Regions from separate parts of the Nocardiopsis sp. NPDC055879 genome, predicted to be linked through region 3. Evidence: riboswitches for the same ligand, from Rfam matches in the RefSeq annotation. Region 3 holds a riboswitch; each other region holds the start of a gene.

Region 1 (5,231 bases), on a different contig from region 3:
CCGGCGAGCAGCTCGGTGGAGTAGGCGGTGTGCCGGGTGGTCCCGTCGTACCAGTAGGTGGAATAGCCCTCGCGAAGGCCGTGCATGTCCTCCTCGGTGCGCAGGAGTCGCACCCCGAGCACTCCGTCGGCGGCGGCCACCAGCTCCCAGTCGATGTCCAGGCTCACCGGGTCGCGGGTTCCCGCGCGAAAGTCCTGGACCTCGTCGTCGGCTCGGGCCGCGAGGGTCTCGGTGAAGGGCTCGGCGTTCGCGAACTCGGGGAGGGAGACCGCGACCTCGGCCTCCGGGACGTGGTGGTGATCCTCGTACCCCTCCGCGCCGGTCGTCCGTTCCCGGACGCCGTCACCGATCTCCGCGGACAGGACTCCGATCGACTCGGGGTCGCCGCCGCCCGCCGGGTCCTGCGTACACGCGGCGAGGGGGAGGGCCAGGGCGACCATCAGGGATCCGGGCCAGAGCCGTCCCCCACCGCTCCCACGACGTCGGGCGGTGGTGTGTCCCGGTGCGTTCTCGCTCGACGACAAACCCGGCTCCCTCTCCCTGAAAGCGGATGCTCCCGCACCTGATGGGAGCAACATAGGGGAGAAGAACGCCGGGCCCGGGGCGCTGTCCACATGTGGACAGCGCCCCGGGCCCGGTAATCCCAGGATCCCCGTCAGCCGTCCTCGGCGGCCCCCTGGGCCCCCTCGGACTCCTCGTCCTCGGGCTCCTCCGGAACCCCGTCGACGTAGCTGCGACCCGGCTCCGGGGTGCCGAGCAACTGCGAGACCGTCACCATGGTGTAGCCCTGCTCGTCCAGCTCACGGACGATCTCGCGGGACGCGTCGATGGTGGTGTCGTGGATGTCGTGCATCAGGATGATCGCCCCGTCCGAGGCGCCGTCCACGGCCCGGTCGGCGACCACACCGGCCTTGCGGTCCTTCCAGTCGTTGGTGTCCACGCTCCACAGGATCTGGGCCATGCCCATCTCCTCGGTGACCTGGGCGACGGTGTCGTTGGTGGAACCGTAGGGCGGACGCATCAGGTCCATCGTGTATCCGGTCTCCCGGTACACCAGCGCCTGGACCGGGTCCAGGTCCGCGCGCACGCCTCCGGCGCCGAGCGTGGCCAGGTCGGGGTGGGCCAGGGTGTGGTTGGCCAGTTCGTGGCCCTCCGCGTAGGTGCGGCGCACCGTGAACGGGTCCTCCATCACCGGGTGGCCGGTGACGAAGAAGGTCGCCTTGGCGTCGTGCTCGGCGAGTGTGTCCAGCAGCTCCGAGGTCCGGCCGCCGGGGCCGTCGTCGTAGGTCAGCGCCACGCAGCGCGTCTCGGGGTCGGTGCAGTCGATCCCGTCGTCGACGGGGGAGATCTCACCGGGGGAGGCGACGCCGGTGCCATCCTTCTCCGCCTCGGGGGCCGCGGCCACGGTGAACTCCTCGACGCCCTTGGTCGCGGCGTCGCGCGCCCGCACCCCGAACTCCGACAGCAGTTCCTCGGCCTCGTCGCGTTCGATCACGACGCCGACGCGACCCTCGGAGGTGGGCGCGACCTGTCCATCGTCGAACTCCACGATCAGGTCGCCCTCGGGGCTGAACGCGAGGGAGTCGTAAAGGCCGCTGATCGGGTACAGGGACACCGCCGCCACGGTGTCCGGGACCTCTTCGAGTACGCGGTCGTTGAGCGCGGCCAGCTCGTCCTGTCCGGCGAGCAGGCCGCTGGAACCGTGCACCGAGCCGTCGTCGGTCTCGTACCAGTAGGTGCTGTGACCGACGCGGGTCTCCTCCGAGTCGGTCTCGGTGGTGGTGATCCGCACGCCCACGACCCCGTCACCGGCGGCGGTCAACCGCCACTCGCCCTCGAAGGAGGCCGCACCGGGGTTGGCGGCGTCGAAGGCGTGCACCTGGTCGGTCAGGGTGCGGTCCAGGAAGTCGGTGAGGGGGTCGGCGTTGGGGATGGCCGGGTAGGCGACGGCCACCTCACTGTCGCCCTCGTAGTCGACCGAGGCCTCCTCGGTGCCGGGGAGCGCGGCCGTGTCCACCACGGTCGTCCCCTCCTCGGAACCTTCCGCCGGAAGGTCGTCGTCGGTGTCCACCGCCACGTTCCGTGTGATGCTCTCGATGACTCCGTCCTCGGGCAGGCCCGGTGGTCGTGTCGCCGACAGCACCAGTCCCAAGAGGACGACCATCGCGATCGCTGCCGTGAGAACGGGGCGGTCGGGGGCCATGCTGGGACCGTCTTGCTGCTTCACCTGGGGGCTCTCCACGCTCATCGTCAGACGAACGTTCGCGAAAGGACGGGGGTCTTTCGCGTAACGCTGGTATCGGGTGTGATGCCGGGCACACGAAATGGGTTCGCTGGTGTGCTCCGGGCCAAGGGGTCACGCCGGGTGCAGGGGCGAAGGGGGTGCTCCCTATACTTGCAGGCGTGGAAGGTACACACTCCCACCATCGACTCCCGGAGCCCGCTCCGGTCGGTCGGAGTGTGTCGAAAGAGGGAACCCGGTGCGAATCCGGGACTGCCCCGCAGCGGTATGTGGGAACGAGCGTCGCCATAAGCACTGGTGATCCGACCGGAAAAGTCGGAAAACCGGGAAGCGGTGATCATTAGGACGACCGGCGCACGACGTCGGAAACGCCCACGAGTCCGAAGACCTGCCTCCACCCGGTGGTGCGCCTGTGCCGCCGGTGGTCCCGCGCCCCGAGGGAGGGCCGAGGTCGTCAGGCACGTGCGCCCCGGGTGAGCCCCTCGTCGTGCCGCGCTCCTCGCCCCGCTCTCGTGGCCGGTACCCGGCTTTCGACGAGGGAGAGAAGCTTCATGGTCAGCAACCCCGCGGCCTCCGGGCCGTCCGTGCGCTCCACGGTCCACGGTTACCCGCGCATCGGCCCCGCCCGCGAACTCAAGCGCGCCAGTGAGTCCTACTGGAAGGGCGACACCACGGCCGCCGAACTCGACGCCGTCGCCGCCGACCTGCGCAAGGGCGTCTACGCCCGACTGCGCGAGGCCGGAGTGGACGACATCCCGTCGAACACCTTCTCCTACTACGACCAGGTGTTGGACACAGCGGTCCTGTTCGACCTCGTGCCCGCCCGTTTCACCTCCCCGGCCCAGGCAGAGGAGCGGGACGAGCAGCTGCGCCGCTACTTCGCCCTCGCCCGCGGCGAGCAGGGCGCGCCGCCGCTGGAGATGACCAAGTGGTTCGACACCAACTACCACTACCTGGTCCCCGAACTCTCCCCGAGCACCCGCCCGCGCCTGGTCGGCGACAAGCCCCTCGCCGAGTTCCGTGAGGCCGCCGAGGCCGGTTTCCAGACCCGCCCGGTCCTGGTCGGTCCGCTGACCTTCCTGCTGCTGGCCAAGGCCGCCGAGGACGCTCCCGAGGGCTGGGAGCCCATCGAGCTCCTCGACCAGCTCCTGGACGCCTACGCCAAGCTCCTGAGCGACCTGTCGGCCGCGGGCGTCACCGAGGTCCAGCTCGACGAGCCGATCCTGGCCACCGACGAGGGTCGCGCCGCCGTCGGCCACCTGGAGCGCGCCTACCAGCGCCTGGGGTCGCTCACCGAGCGTCCCTCGCTCCTGGTGTCCACCTACTTCGGTTCCATCGGCGCCGCCGCCCTGCGCGTGCTCAAGGACTCTCCGGTCGAGGCCGTGGGCCTGGACCTGGTCACCGACTCCGAGGGTGCCTCCGACCTCACCGCCGTCTCGGGGCTGGGCTCCACCCGCCTGGTCGCGGGCGTGGTGGACGGCCGCAACGTCTGGCGCACCGACCTGCCGGCCGCCGTCGCCGAACTGGGCACCCTCCTGGCCCTGACCGACGAGCTCACGGTGAGCACTTCCTGCTCGCTGCTGCACGTGCCCATCGACCTGGACGCCGAGACCTCACTGGCGCCCGAGCTGCGCTCCACCCTGGCCTTCGCCGAGCAGAAGACCAGGGAGGTCGCGCTGCTCGGTCGGGTGCTCTCCGAGGGAGCCGACGCCGACTACCAGGGCGCGTCCGAGCCGCGGGACGCGTCCTTCACCGACGCCCGGGTGCGCGCCCGCCTGGACGCCCTCGGCCCGGACGCCTACGAGCGTCCCCAGGATCGGGACGTGGCCGCCCTGCGACCGCTGACCACGACCACCATCGGCTCCTTCCCGCAGACCGCCGAGCTGCGTCGCGCCCGCGCCGCGCACCGGCGGGGCGAACTGCCCACCGAGGACTACAAGGCGCTCCTGCGCGCGGAGATCGACCGGGTCATCGCGCTCCAGGAGGAGATCGGTCTGGACGTGCTGGTGCACGGCGAACCCGAGCGCAACGACATGGTCCAGTACTTCGCCGAACAGCTGGAGGGCTACGCCACCACCGAGAACGGGTGGGTGCAGTCCTACGGTTCGCGGTGCGTGCGCCCGCCGATCCTGTTCGGGGACGTCTCGCGTCCCGAGCCGATGACGGTGGAGTGGATCACCTACGCCCAGTCGCGCACCGACAAGCCGGTCAAGGGCATGCTGACCGGTCCGGTCACCATGCTCGCCTGGTCGTTCGTGCGTATCGACCAGCCGCTGGGTGAGACCGCCCGCCAGGTGGGTCTGGCGCTGCGCGACGAGGTCGCCGACCTGGAGCGGGCCGGCATCCGGCACATCCAGGTCGACGAGGCGGCTCTGCGCGAGTTGCTTCCGCTGCGCGAGGAACAGCGGGCGGCGTACCTGAAGTGGGCGGTCGACTCGTTCCGACTGGCCACCTCCGGGGTCGCGTCGAGCACGACCATCCACACGCACATGTGCTACTCGGAGTTCAACCAGATCGTCGACGGGATCGAGGCGTTGGACGCCGACGTCACCAGCGTCGAGGCGGCCCGGTCGCGCATGGAGCTCGTGGAGGCCCTGGGCGAGCGCGGTTACAAGCGCGGGATCGGTCCGGGCGTGTACGACATCCACTCGCCGCGGGTGCCCTCGGTCGAGGAGATCGAGGCCTCGCTGCGACTGGCGGTCTCGCACGTGGACGCCGCGAACCTGTGGGCCAACCCCGACTGTGGTCTGAAGACGCGCGGTTACACCGAGACCGAGCAGGCGCTGCGCAACATGGTGGAGGCGGCCCGCCGGGTGCGCGCCGACCTCTGATCCCACCCCGAACGCACGAAAAGGGGGCCGCGGCACGAAGCCGCGGCCCCCTCTCGTCGTTTCTTCCGGGGAGGAGCCGGTGATTTCCTACTCGGCGCCGAGCAGGGCGATCGCCTCTTCGGCGGAGTTGGTGAGCAGGGCCTCGACGTCGTCGACCA
Region 2 (5,231 bases), on a different contig from region 3:
GGTTCCTTCCAGGATTCGGTGCACCCTCAGGTCGCGCACGATCTTCTCAATTCCGTATTCGGCGAGGTAGCCGTACCCCCCGTGCAATTGGAGGGCGTGGTCGGCGACGGTGTAGCCGGCCTCCGTGGCGAACCGCTTGGCCATGGCGCACAGGTGCGCGGCGTCGGCGTCACCGGCGTCCAGGGCCGCGGCGGCCCGCCACAGTAGGGAGCGCGCGGCCTCCAGTTCGGTGGCCATCTCCGCCAACCGGAAACGCAGCGCCTGGGCGTTGATGAGGGGGACCCCGAAGGCCTCACGGTCACCCAGATAGGACACGGTGTCCTCCAGGGCTCGCCGGGCGCCGCCCAGTGAGCAGGCGGCGATGCCGAGACGGCCGCCGTTGAGGCCGTTCATGGCGATACGGAACCCGTCGCCCTCCGCGCCCAACCTCCGGTCGGCGGGCAGGCGAACCCCGTCCAAGAGGACCTGTCGGGTGGGTTGGGCGTTCCAGCCCATCTTCGCCTCGTCGGCCCCGAAGGACAGCCCGGGGTCGTCGCGGTGCACGATGAACGCGGAGACGCCGGTGGCCCCGTCGCCGCCGGTGCGGGCCATGACCACGTACACCTCGGAGGCGCCCGCCCCGGAGATGAACTGTTTGGTGCCGGACAGAACGTAGTGGTCGCCGTCGCGGACCGCCCGGGTGGTGAGGGACGCGGCGTCGGAACCGGCTTCGGGTTCGGTCAGGCAGTAGCTGCCCAGGGCCTGCATGGTGCACAGGTTCGGCAGCCACCGGACGCGCTGGGCGTCGTCGCCGTAGCGGTCGATCATCCAGGCGACCATGTTGTGGATCGACAGGTACCCGGCCACGGACGGACAGCCGGTGGCCAGCGCCTCGAAGGCGAGGACACCGTCCATCCTGGTCAAGCCGGTGCCCCCGAACTCCTCGGAGACGTAGAGACCGCCCATACCGAGTTCGGCGGCCTTGCGGAGCACGTCGACGGGAAAGTGCCTGGCCTGGTCCCACTCGACGGCGTGCGGTGCGAGGTGTTCGTCGGCGAACGCGCGGGCGGTCTCGGTGAGGGCGCGCTGTTCGTCGGTGAGGGCGGCGTTCATCGCACGACCGGAATCGTGAACTCCGCGCCCTCCTTGACCCCGGAGGGCCAACGCGAGGTGACCGTCTTGGTCCGGGTGTAGAAACGGATCGAGTCCGGTCCGTGCTGGTTGAGGTCGCCGAAGCCGGACCGCTTCCAGCCACCGAAGGTGTGGTAGGCGATCGGCACCGGGATGGGCACGTTCACGCCGACCATTCCGGTGTTCACCCGGTGCGAGAAGTCACGAGCGGTGTCCCCGTCACGGGTGAAGATGGCGACTCCGTTGCCGTACTCGTGTTCGCTGGGCAGACGCAGGGCCTCCTCGTAGTCGGCGGCGCGCACCACCGACAGCACGGGTCCGAAGATCTCCTCCTGGTGGATCCGCATGTCGGGGGTGACCCGGTCGAACAGCGACGGACCGGCGAAGAAGCCCTCCTCGTGGCCGGGCACGGTGTGGCCGCGACCGTCCACGACCAGGTCGGCACCCTCCTCCACGCCCAACGCGACGTATTCGTCGACCCGTTGGAGGGCTTCCCGCGAGACCAACGGGCCGAAGTCCGCGTCGGGGTCGTCGGAGGCACCCACCCGGAGCCCCGCGATGCGGTCCTTGAGCTTGGCGACCAGCGCGTCGGCGGTCTCCTCACCCACCGGGACCGCGACGGAGATCGCCATGCAGCGTTCACCGGCCGACCCGTATCCGGCTCCGATCAGGGCATCCGTGACCTGGTCCAGGTCGGCGTCGGGCATGACGATCATGTGGTTCTTGGCGCCGCCGAAGCACTGGGCGCGCTTACCGTGGGCGGTGGCCGTGGAGTACACGTATTGCGCGATGGGGGTGGAGCCCACGAACCCGACGGCGGCGATCCGCGGGTCGGTGAGCAGGGTGTCCACGGCCTCCTTGCCACCGTTGACCACGTTGAACACACCCGGGGGCAGCCCGGCCTCGACGAACAGTTCCGCCAACATCAACGGCACGGAGGGGTCGCGCTCGGACGGTTTGAGCACGAAGGCGTTACCGCAGGCCAGCGCGGGCGCGGCCTTCCACAGCGGGATCATGGCGGGGAAGTTGAACGGGGTGATGCCCGCGACCACGCCCAGGGGTTGGCGCAGGGAGTGCACGTCGATGCCGGTGCCGGCGTTGTCGGTGAACTCGCCCTTGGACAGGTGCGGAATGCCGGCGGCGAACTCCACCACTTCCAGGCCCCGTTGCAGGTCACCGTGGGCGTCGGCGATGGTCTTGCCGTGTTCGGCGGACAGGGCCTTGGCGATGTTCGCCCGCTCGTCCTCGACCAGTTGCAGGAAGCGGAGCAGGACCCGGGCCCTGCGCTGCGGGCTCCAGGAACCCCATTCGACCTGTGCCCGCTCGGCGTCGGTGATGATCTGCTCGGTCTCGGTCCGGTCCGCGAGCGGCACCCGCGCCTGGACCCTTCCGGTGTTGGGATCGTAGACGTCGCCGAAGACGCCCGACCGGCCGTGGACCTTCTCGCCCTGCACGAAATGCGTCAGCTCGCTGACCATACGTGTTCGCTCCATCCTCGTGGATCACACGGTTCCTTGGCCGCGGGCGGTGACCTGACTTCCGAGGAGTTCCCCCGGTCACAGTGGCGGGACCGCGCCGGACTCGCACCGGCTTCCCCGCTCCGCGGTGGGGCCACCATATAGTTGGACGTCCTAATAAATCCAGACCCCTCGACCCGGTACTTGGTGTCACCCCACTCGCGCCCGGTAGGCTCTGCGACTTGTGACCGCCAAGGACGACACCCCCGCCGGCAGACCCCTCGCCCTCACCCCCGCGTGGCGCACCGCCCGCGCCGACCTGCACGTTCTCCTGGTGATCCACAGCCTCACCGCCGCCACCCGCATCGCCGACGTGCTTCCGGCCCTGTACGACCCGCGCGTGCAGCTCTACTGCACCCGGACCACCGGCGGTGTCTTCGCCAACGGTCTCGACGAATACCTCCGAGAAACGCAGATCCGGCACATCTCCTGGGAAAAGGCGAAGGAAACGGAATTCGATCTCGCGATCACCGCGAGCCTCGGGGACGACCTTCATGAATTAAAAACAAAAATCCTGCGCATTCCCCATGGCAACGGTTATAATAAAAAATGGTCGCAGGAGTCAGGAGTCAGGAGTCAGGAGTCAGGAGTCAGGAGTCAGAAGTCAGGAGGTCTTCGGGCTCTCCGACGACACCCTCAAACACCAGGGACGGCTGGTCCCCAGCTCCATCGCCCTCTCGCACGGCGAACAGTTCGACCGCCTCGCCCAAGGCTGCCCCGACGCGCTCCCGCTCGCCTTCCTCTCCGGTGATCCCTGCTACGACCGGCTGCTCGCCGGAGTGCCCCACCGACTCACCTACCGAAAGGCCCTCGGCCTACGCCACGGCCAGAAACTCATCACCGTCAATTCCACTTGGAACGACGAATCCCTCTACGGAAGCCACCCGGGCGTCATCACCGAATTGCTCGCCCGGCTTCCCTACGACCACTACCGGGTCGCGCTCGTCCTGCACCCGAACGTCTGGTCCTCCCACGGGCCGCGCCAGATCAGAATCTGGCAGGACGAGGCCCTCCGTTCCGGCCTCCTCCTGATCCCACCCCACGAGGGCTGGCGGGCCGCCGTCATCGCCGCCGACCTCGTGCTCTCCGACCACGGATCCGTGAGCGTCTACGCCGCCGCCCTCGGCCGGCCCGTCCTCCTCAGCTCCGACGGCCGGGACTCCGTCGACCCGGACTCCGCCCTGGGACGGCTCTACGAGGTCGCCCACCCGCTCGATCCCCACGCCACCCTCGTGCCCCAGTTCGAGCAGGCCGAGAAACTACGCGAACTCACCCACGAGACCGCCCTCACCTGGGTGAGTTCCGCCCCGGGTCGGGCCCTCGACCTCATCCGCGCCGAGGCCTACCGCCTCATGGGCGCCACTCCCCCGCCCGGCCGGCCCCGCCTCATGGCACCACCGAAGCCCGAGGTCCAGAGCCCGGAGCCGACCTCCCTCTGGGTCCGGGTACGGCCCACCGACGACGGTCTCGCCGTGTATCGCAGCCCGGCGCCGAAATCCGGTGGTGTCCTCGTCTGCTCCGACGCCGAGATGGACCACCGACTCGCCGCGGCGGCCGACGTCCTCACCATCGCCGAAGAGGCGTTGCCCGCCGACGAACGCCTGTGGTCCGAGACGGTGTTCGCGCACCGCCCCGGCGCCCTGCTCACCGCCGTGTACTCGGCCGAGGAGGTCCGGCTGCGCACTCGCGACGGGTCGCTCCTGCGGGTTCGCTTCACCGGCCCCGTCGACGACCCCGGCCTGGTCACCGGTGTGCTCGCCGAACGTCTGGTCACCTCCGGCCACGCACCCGCTCCGAAGATGCTCGCCGCCCTCGCCCCGCTCCACCTGCGAGTTTCCGAGGAACGAACCCTCACGATCCCCTTCGAGACGGCCAAGGGCTGAGTTCTCCGTTTTACCGGACACGGGCCGGTCACTTTCTGTAGTTTCCTGTCATGCCCGGATTCGAACACGAGCTCCAGGTACGCCTGCTCCAGAGTCGAAGCTGAACGCTGCGGCACGGAAAATGTGGGAGGACCTGATGGCGACCGGTACCTACGAGTGGCAGAGCGACTTCGCCCGCAAGTACGTCGGCCAAGGCCGTGAAGAGGGTCGTCAAGAAGGCCGCGAAGAAGCCCGTGCGGAAGGCAAGCAGGAAACGCTGATCCGTTTCCTGGAAGCCACCTCGGCGACCATCAGTCTCGACTCACGGCGACGCATCGAGGAGTGCGACGACATCGGCCGGCTCGATGACTGGCTGGACAAGGCCTTCAAGTCCCGCATCACCGACGCCGACGAACTCTTCGACTGACCTGGCGCGGCCGGGTCCGTTCAGGCCCGGCCGTCGATCTTGTCCCGAACACGGCCGGCGGCAGCGGCGGCACCGACCAGCTCGAAGACCTCCACCGCCCGTTCCCACCGCTCCCCCGATCCCCGACCGAGGTCGCCGAGGCGCTCCAGGACCTTGCCGACCTGGTAGGCGCGGTTGGCGGACACGAAACGGTCCAGGGCCTCCTCCAACAATCCGATCGCCTGGTCGGGGTGCTCCTCTGCGATGATGCGGGCCTGGTTGACGAGGAGCTTGCCCTCGTTGGCCTGGTCCCGTCTCCGGGTGGCGGCGTGCTCG
Region 3 (5,231 bases):
TGGACGGGACCTCGCGGTACATGTTGAAGAGCTCGCCCTCGTCCAGGCCCAGGCTCTCGCAGATGTACTGGAAGGTGTGGGTGTGCACGGCCTCCTCGAAGGCCTGGCGCAGCAGGTACTGGCGGCACTCCGGGTTGGTCAGTTGGCGGTACACGGCCAGGACGATGTTGTTGGCGACCAGGGACTCCGCGGTGGCGAAGAAACCGAGGTTGCGCTTGAGCATGAGGCGCTCGTCGTCGGTCAGCCCGTCCTTGGACTTCCACAGCGCGATGTCGGCCTGCATGGCGACCTCGGTGGGCATCCAGTGGTTGTTGCACCCCGACAGGTACTTCTCCCACGCCCACGTGTACTTGAGGGGCAGCAGCTGGTTCACGTCGGCGCGGGCGTTGATCATCGCCTTGTCGTCGACGTTCACGCGCTCGGCGTCACGCTGGATCTCACCGAGACCGGTGGAGGCGGCGTTGTTCTCGGAAACCGCGGTCATGCTCGTGTTCCGTTCTCCGGTCGTACCGGGTCGTCTACGGGAGTGGAGGGGCGAGGAGGGGCCGGCGGGGGTCGCCCGCCGGCCCCGGGCGTTCCTACTGGCAGGCCTCGCACTCGGGGTCATCGATGCTGCACGCCTGGTCCTCGATGATCTCGAACTCGTCCTCGGGCTCCGTGGGCTCGGTGACCGGGGCCGGGGCCGGGCGGGGGCTCGCTGCCGGACTCGGGGTCGCGGCCGGGCTCGGGCTCGGGCTCGGGGTCGCGACGGGGCTCGGCGCGGCGGCCGGCGTCGGGGTGGCCGACACGGCGTTCAGGCGGCCGTCGGTGCCCTTCAGCGTGCTCTTCTCCACGTGGGTGGCGCTCTGCGAACGCAGGTAGTACGTGGTCTTGAGCCCGGAGCGCCAAGCGCGACGGTACAGGGTGTCCAGCTTCTTACCACTGGGCGCGGCCATGTACAGGTTCAGCGACTGGGCCTGGTCGATCCACTTCTGACGGCGCGAACCCGCGTCCACCAGCCAGGTCGGGTCGACCTCGAACGCGGTGGCGTACAGCGCCTTGAGGTCGTCCGGGACCCGGTCGATCTCACCGAGGCTGCCGTCGTGCATCTTCAGCGCGGACACCATCTCGTCGTCCCACAGGCCCCGCTCCTTGAGGTCGCGGACCAGGTAGTCGTTGACGACGGTGAAGTCACCGGACATGTTCGACTTGACGAACAGGTTCCGGTAGACCGGCTCGATCGACTGGTTCACACCGGTGATGTTGGCGATGGTCGCGGTGGGCGCGATCGCCATGACGTTGGAGTTGCGCATCCCGGTGGTCTTGACGCGCTCGCGCAGTGAGTCCCAGTCCAGGGTCTCGCCGCGGTCCATCTCCAGGGCACCGTCGCGGGAGTCGGCCAGCAGCCTCAGGGAGTCGATCGGCAGGATGCCGCGGCTCCACAGCGAACCGTCGAAGCTCTCGTAGGAGCCGCGCTCGGCGGCCAGCTCCATGGAGGCCTCGATGGCGTAGTAGCTGATCAGCTCCATGCTCTCGTCGGCGAAGTTCACCGCGCCCTCGGAGGCGAAGGGCGTGCGGATCTTGAACAGGGCGTCCTGGAAGCCCATGAGACCCAGACCCACGGGGCGGTGACGCATGTTCGCGCGACGCGCCTCGGGGATCGTGTAGAAGTTCACGTCGATGACGTTGTCGAGCATGCGCACGGCGGTGCGGACGGTACGACGCAGACGCTCGACGTCGACGCCGTCCGGGCCCACGTGCTGGGGCAGGTTCACCGAACCGAGGTTGCAGACCGCGACCTCGTCCTTGTTCGTGTTCAGCGTGATCTCGGTGCACAGGTTGGAGGAGTGCACCACGCCGTTGTGCTGCTGCGGCGAACGCAGGTTGGACGGGTCCTTGAAGGTGATCCACGGGTGGCCGGTCTCGAACAGCATGGTGAGCATGCGGCGCCACAGGTCCACGGCGGGCATCTTCTTGGAGACCTTGATACGACCGGCCTCGGCCTCGGCCTCGTACTTCTCGTAGGCCTCGACGAAGTCCTTGCCGTACTTGTCGTGCAGGTCCGGGACCTCGTCCGGCGAGAACAGGGTCCAGGTGCCCTGCTCCTCCACACGCTGCATGAACAGGTCCGGAACCCAGTTCGCGGTGTTCATGTCGTGGGTGCGGCGGCGCTCGTCACCGGTGTTCTTGCGAAGGTCGAGGAATTCCTCGATGTCGATGTGCCAGGTCTCCAGGTAGGCGCAGACCGCGCCCTTGCGCTTGCCGCCCTGGTTGACCGCGACCGCGGTGTCGTTGGCGATCTTCAGGAACGGGACGACGCCCTGGCTCTTGCCGTTGGTGCCCTTGATGTGGGAACCCAGGCCGCGGACCGGGGTCCAGTCGTTGCCCAGACCGCCCGAGTACTTGGACAGCATGGCGTTGTTGCTGATGCCGTGGAAGATGTCCTGCAGGTCGTCGCCGACCGTGGTCAGGAAGCAGGACGACAGCTGCGCGCGCACCGTGCCCGCGTTGAACAGGGTGGGCGTGGAGGCCATGAAGTCGAACGAGCTCAGCAGCTCGTAGAACTCGATCGCGCGGGCCTCACGGTCGTCCTCGTTGAGGGCCAGACCCATCGCGACGCGCATGAAGAACGCCTGCGGCAGCTCGTAGCGGACCTCGTCGCTGTGCAGGAAGTAGCGGTCGTACAGGGTCTGGATGCCGAGGAAGGTGAACTGCTCGTCGCGCTCGGGGTGCAGGGCCTTGCCCAGACGCCCCAGGTCGAACCGGGCGAGGGCGGGGTCGAGCTGCCCGAGGTCGATGCCACGACCGACGTAGGCGGCCAGGTAGCCCGCGTAGCCCTCGGCCATGTCGGCCTGGGTGGCGGTCTCGGGAGCGCCGCCGATGAAGCTCAGGGCCTCGGTGCGGAGCTTGTCCAGCAGCAGGCGAGCGGCCACGTAGGAGTAGTTCGGGTCGACCTCGACGAAGCTGCGGGCGGCCATGACGACGCCGAGCTCGACCTCGGCGTCGGCGATGCCCGGGTAGAACCCGCGACGCGCCTCGGTCAGGACCTTCTCCGCCGAAACGCCGGAGAGCCGTGCACAGGCCTCGGCCACGACATGCTCGATCCGGTCGACGGCGGCGGGACGACCGCCCTCGTTGTTCGGTCCGGGCCGAACGGATGCGGGCACGGCCTCGACGTCAAGGGTCATACAGCGGCTCCAACCTCGGTAAAAGAGTCCCGGTGGGGGTGCGGGGGCACAAGTGACAAGCGTGCGGCTCACAACGATGGATCGCCGCACCGGATGCGTGCGATCCATCGTCGGGTCGCGGCGACTCTCCCTCGAAGCCCCGACGTTGTACACACCTGGGGGTGTGTGCCGATGGCAGGTTTTCGGACTCGTGGGCGCCCTACCGAGCCGTCGCTTCCCGGGACCTTTCGGGGGTTCCCGGTGCGCGTGACGACCTTCGTTCCCACTCACCGCTGCGGGGCAGTCCCGGACTCGCACCGGGTTCCCTCTCGCGTCACCGGCCCCTTGCGAGCCCGGTGAACCACCAGCGGGACAGATACTACATCTAGGGGATGGCGGCTTGGAACACCGCAAGATGATGGCGTGTCGCTGATTTCTCAGATTCTTCGACGATCGTCGAACACGCCTCCCGGGCGTGGTATGAAAGCGCCGGAACGGGGCTGCGCGACGGTATCGGGAGGGGTCCCCGAAGGGGGCGCGTCACAGCCTAGGACGTTCCCGGGACGAACGCACCCGGCACCTCGCCCGGGTGTCCGCCACGGCACCTCTGGGCAGGGTAGGAAACCTCACTCGCGGCCGGCCGATCCCGGTCTGTCGGTGCTCGACCCGCGCCGCCGCCCCACCCCGAAACCCGCCACCACGGGACACGCGCGGGACGACCGAACCGGAGGCCGCCCGCTCCGATCGCCTACGATCTCGTCGGATCGCGCGGTCACTCCTGGTCGAGAAGGAGGTCCAGATCATCCTCCGCCAGCCCGAGGTCGGCCCTGATCCGAAATCGGATCCGCAGGAGTTCGAGGAACAGATCCCGATCGCACGGACTTTGTGGGCGCCCGGCGTGTCGTCGGGCGCCCACGGTGGCCCACCGTTCGGCGCCCTCCAGGTCGTCGTGGGCGTACAACGCCTCGGTGACGTGGATGTGGGTGGGCAATCCGACCGGTTCACCGGTCTCCAGCCGCTTGAGGTGCCCCTCGGCCTGCTGCCGCTCGTCCAGTTGCAACAGGGCGCCGGCGCTGAGGGCGTGCGCGTCGACCACGGTGGGGCCACCATCGTCTATGGCCCGCTGATAGGCGGAACAGGCGCGTTCGAACTCCTGGGCGATCTCCCACTGTTCTCCGGCGCGTACGAACAGCTCCGCCCGCGTGACCTCGCTACCGGCGTCGACGCTGTTGGCCAGGTCCAGTAGTCGGGCGGCGGTCCGGCCGTGTTCACCGGATCGGACGGCGTGGAATTCCAACCGGTCGAGTTCTGCCGTCGTCACGTGGGTCAACCGCATCGCCCCATCCCAACTCGCTCTCCCCACCCACCGATCAGGGCCTGGCACGCTCCAAGGCCTGCCAGAACCCCTGGCGCAGTCCATCTCGGACCTCGTCGCGCAGCAGGTGGTCGATCGGGAGCGAGGATCCCTGGAGCAGACGAGCCTCCAGGTCCGAGGGCATCCGGGGCCTGCGGGCGAGGACGGCCTCCACCCAAAGGACCGGCGCCTCGCGTGCGATCGACTCCGCGAAGTCGTTCCCTTCCTTGTGCGCGATGTGCACCGCATCATCAACGGTATGCGCGCCGAGCCCCGTCTGTTGGGCATATCCAGGACTGTGAGTGGATTCCTGGTAACCGCCGGGGCCGAATCGGCCGTCGTACTCGGGACCAGTAGGTCGCCGTTCCCCGAAACGGGGCGCGGCGCCACCGCTGTGCGCGGTGTCAGTTGCCGTACTGGTCCCATAGGTAGGGTTTGTGTCCGCCCCACCTCCGAACCCCTGCTCCTCGCCGTGTCCGCCACCGAACCTGGGGTCGGGGGCGGGAGGGTTTCTATGGGGTGGAGCCTGTTGCGGGTCGGGCGCGAACGAGGCCTGTGGACCGGTGCCCGCCCCGAAGGCGGGCTGTGGTCCCGTATTGGAGAAGGCCTGTTGTGGGCCCGTTCCGGCGAAGCCCTGTGGACCGCCTCCGGCCGCCTGGGCGGGTCCGGGTCTGGCCGGCAGCCCGTACCCTCCGTCCGCTCCACGCGGCGCCGGATGGGCGCCCGTGTGG

Evidence for each region. A riboswitch is a leader RNA that binds a small molecule or an ion and turns the genes downstream of it on or off. The one in region 3 is predicted to bind cobalamin.
Region 1: it holds a riboswitch for cobalamin, as region 3 does, so the genes downstream of both, metE (5-methyltetrahydropteroyltriglutamate--homocysteine S-methyltransferase) here and ACWGKS_RS15685 (ribonucleoside-diphosphate reductase subunit alpha) in region 3, are expected to answer to the same signal.
Region 2: it holds a riboswitch for cobalamin, as region 3 does, so the genes downstream of both, ACWGKS_RS21650 (CoA-acylating methylmalonate-semialdehyde dehydrogenase) here and ACWGKS_RS15685 (ribonucleoside-diphosphate reductase subunit alpha) in region 3, are expected to answer to the same signal.

Annotation. Positions count from the first base shown of each region.
Region 1 covers NZ_JBSHCT010000001.1:410,485-415,715, forward strand. Annotated here, with positions in the region: gene ACWGKS_RS01705 (polysaccharide deacetylase family protein) at 1-440, opposite strand, end outside; gene ACWGKS_RS01710 (polysaccharide deacetylase family protein) at 656-2,248, opposite strand; cobalamin riboswitch at 2,430-2,652, shown strand; gene metE (5-methyltetrahydropteroyltriglutamate--homocysteine S-methyltransferase) at 2,794-5,073, shown strand; gene ACWGKS_RS01720 (DUF3558 domain-containing protein) at 5,161-5,231, opposite strand, start outside.
Region 2 covers NZ_JBSHCT010000018.1:128,374-133,604, reverse strand. Annotated here, with positions in the region: gene ACWGKS_RS21655 (acyl-CoA dehydrogenase family protein) at 1-1,092, opposite strand, end outside; gene ACWGKS_RS21650 (CoA-acylating methylmalonate-semialdehyde dehydrogenase) at 1,089-2,588, opposite strand; adenosylcobalamin (AdoCbl) riboswitch at 2,586-2,736, opposite strand; gene ACWGKS_RS21645 (hypothetical protein) at 3,155-4,510, shown strand; gene ACWGKS_RS21640 (hypothetical protein) at 4,647-4,916, shown strand; gene ACWGKS_RS21635 (hypothetical protein) at 4,937-5,231, opposite strand, start outside.
Region 3 covers NZ_JBSHCT010000012.1:3,046-8,276, forward strand. Annotated here, with positions in the region: gene ACWGKS_RS15680 (ribonucleotide-diphosphate reductase subunit beta) at 1-484, opposite strand, end outside; gene ACWGKS_RS15685 (ribonucleoside-diphosphate reductase subunit alpha) at 579-3,167, opposite strand; cobalamin riboswitch at 3,324-3,530, opposite strand; gene ACWGKS_RS15690 (hypothetical protein) at 3,919-4,482, opposite strand; gene ACWGKS_RS15695 (NYN domain-containing protein) at 4,517-5,231, opposite strand, start outside.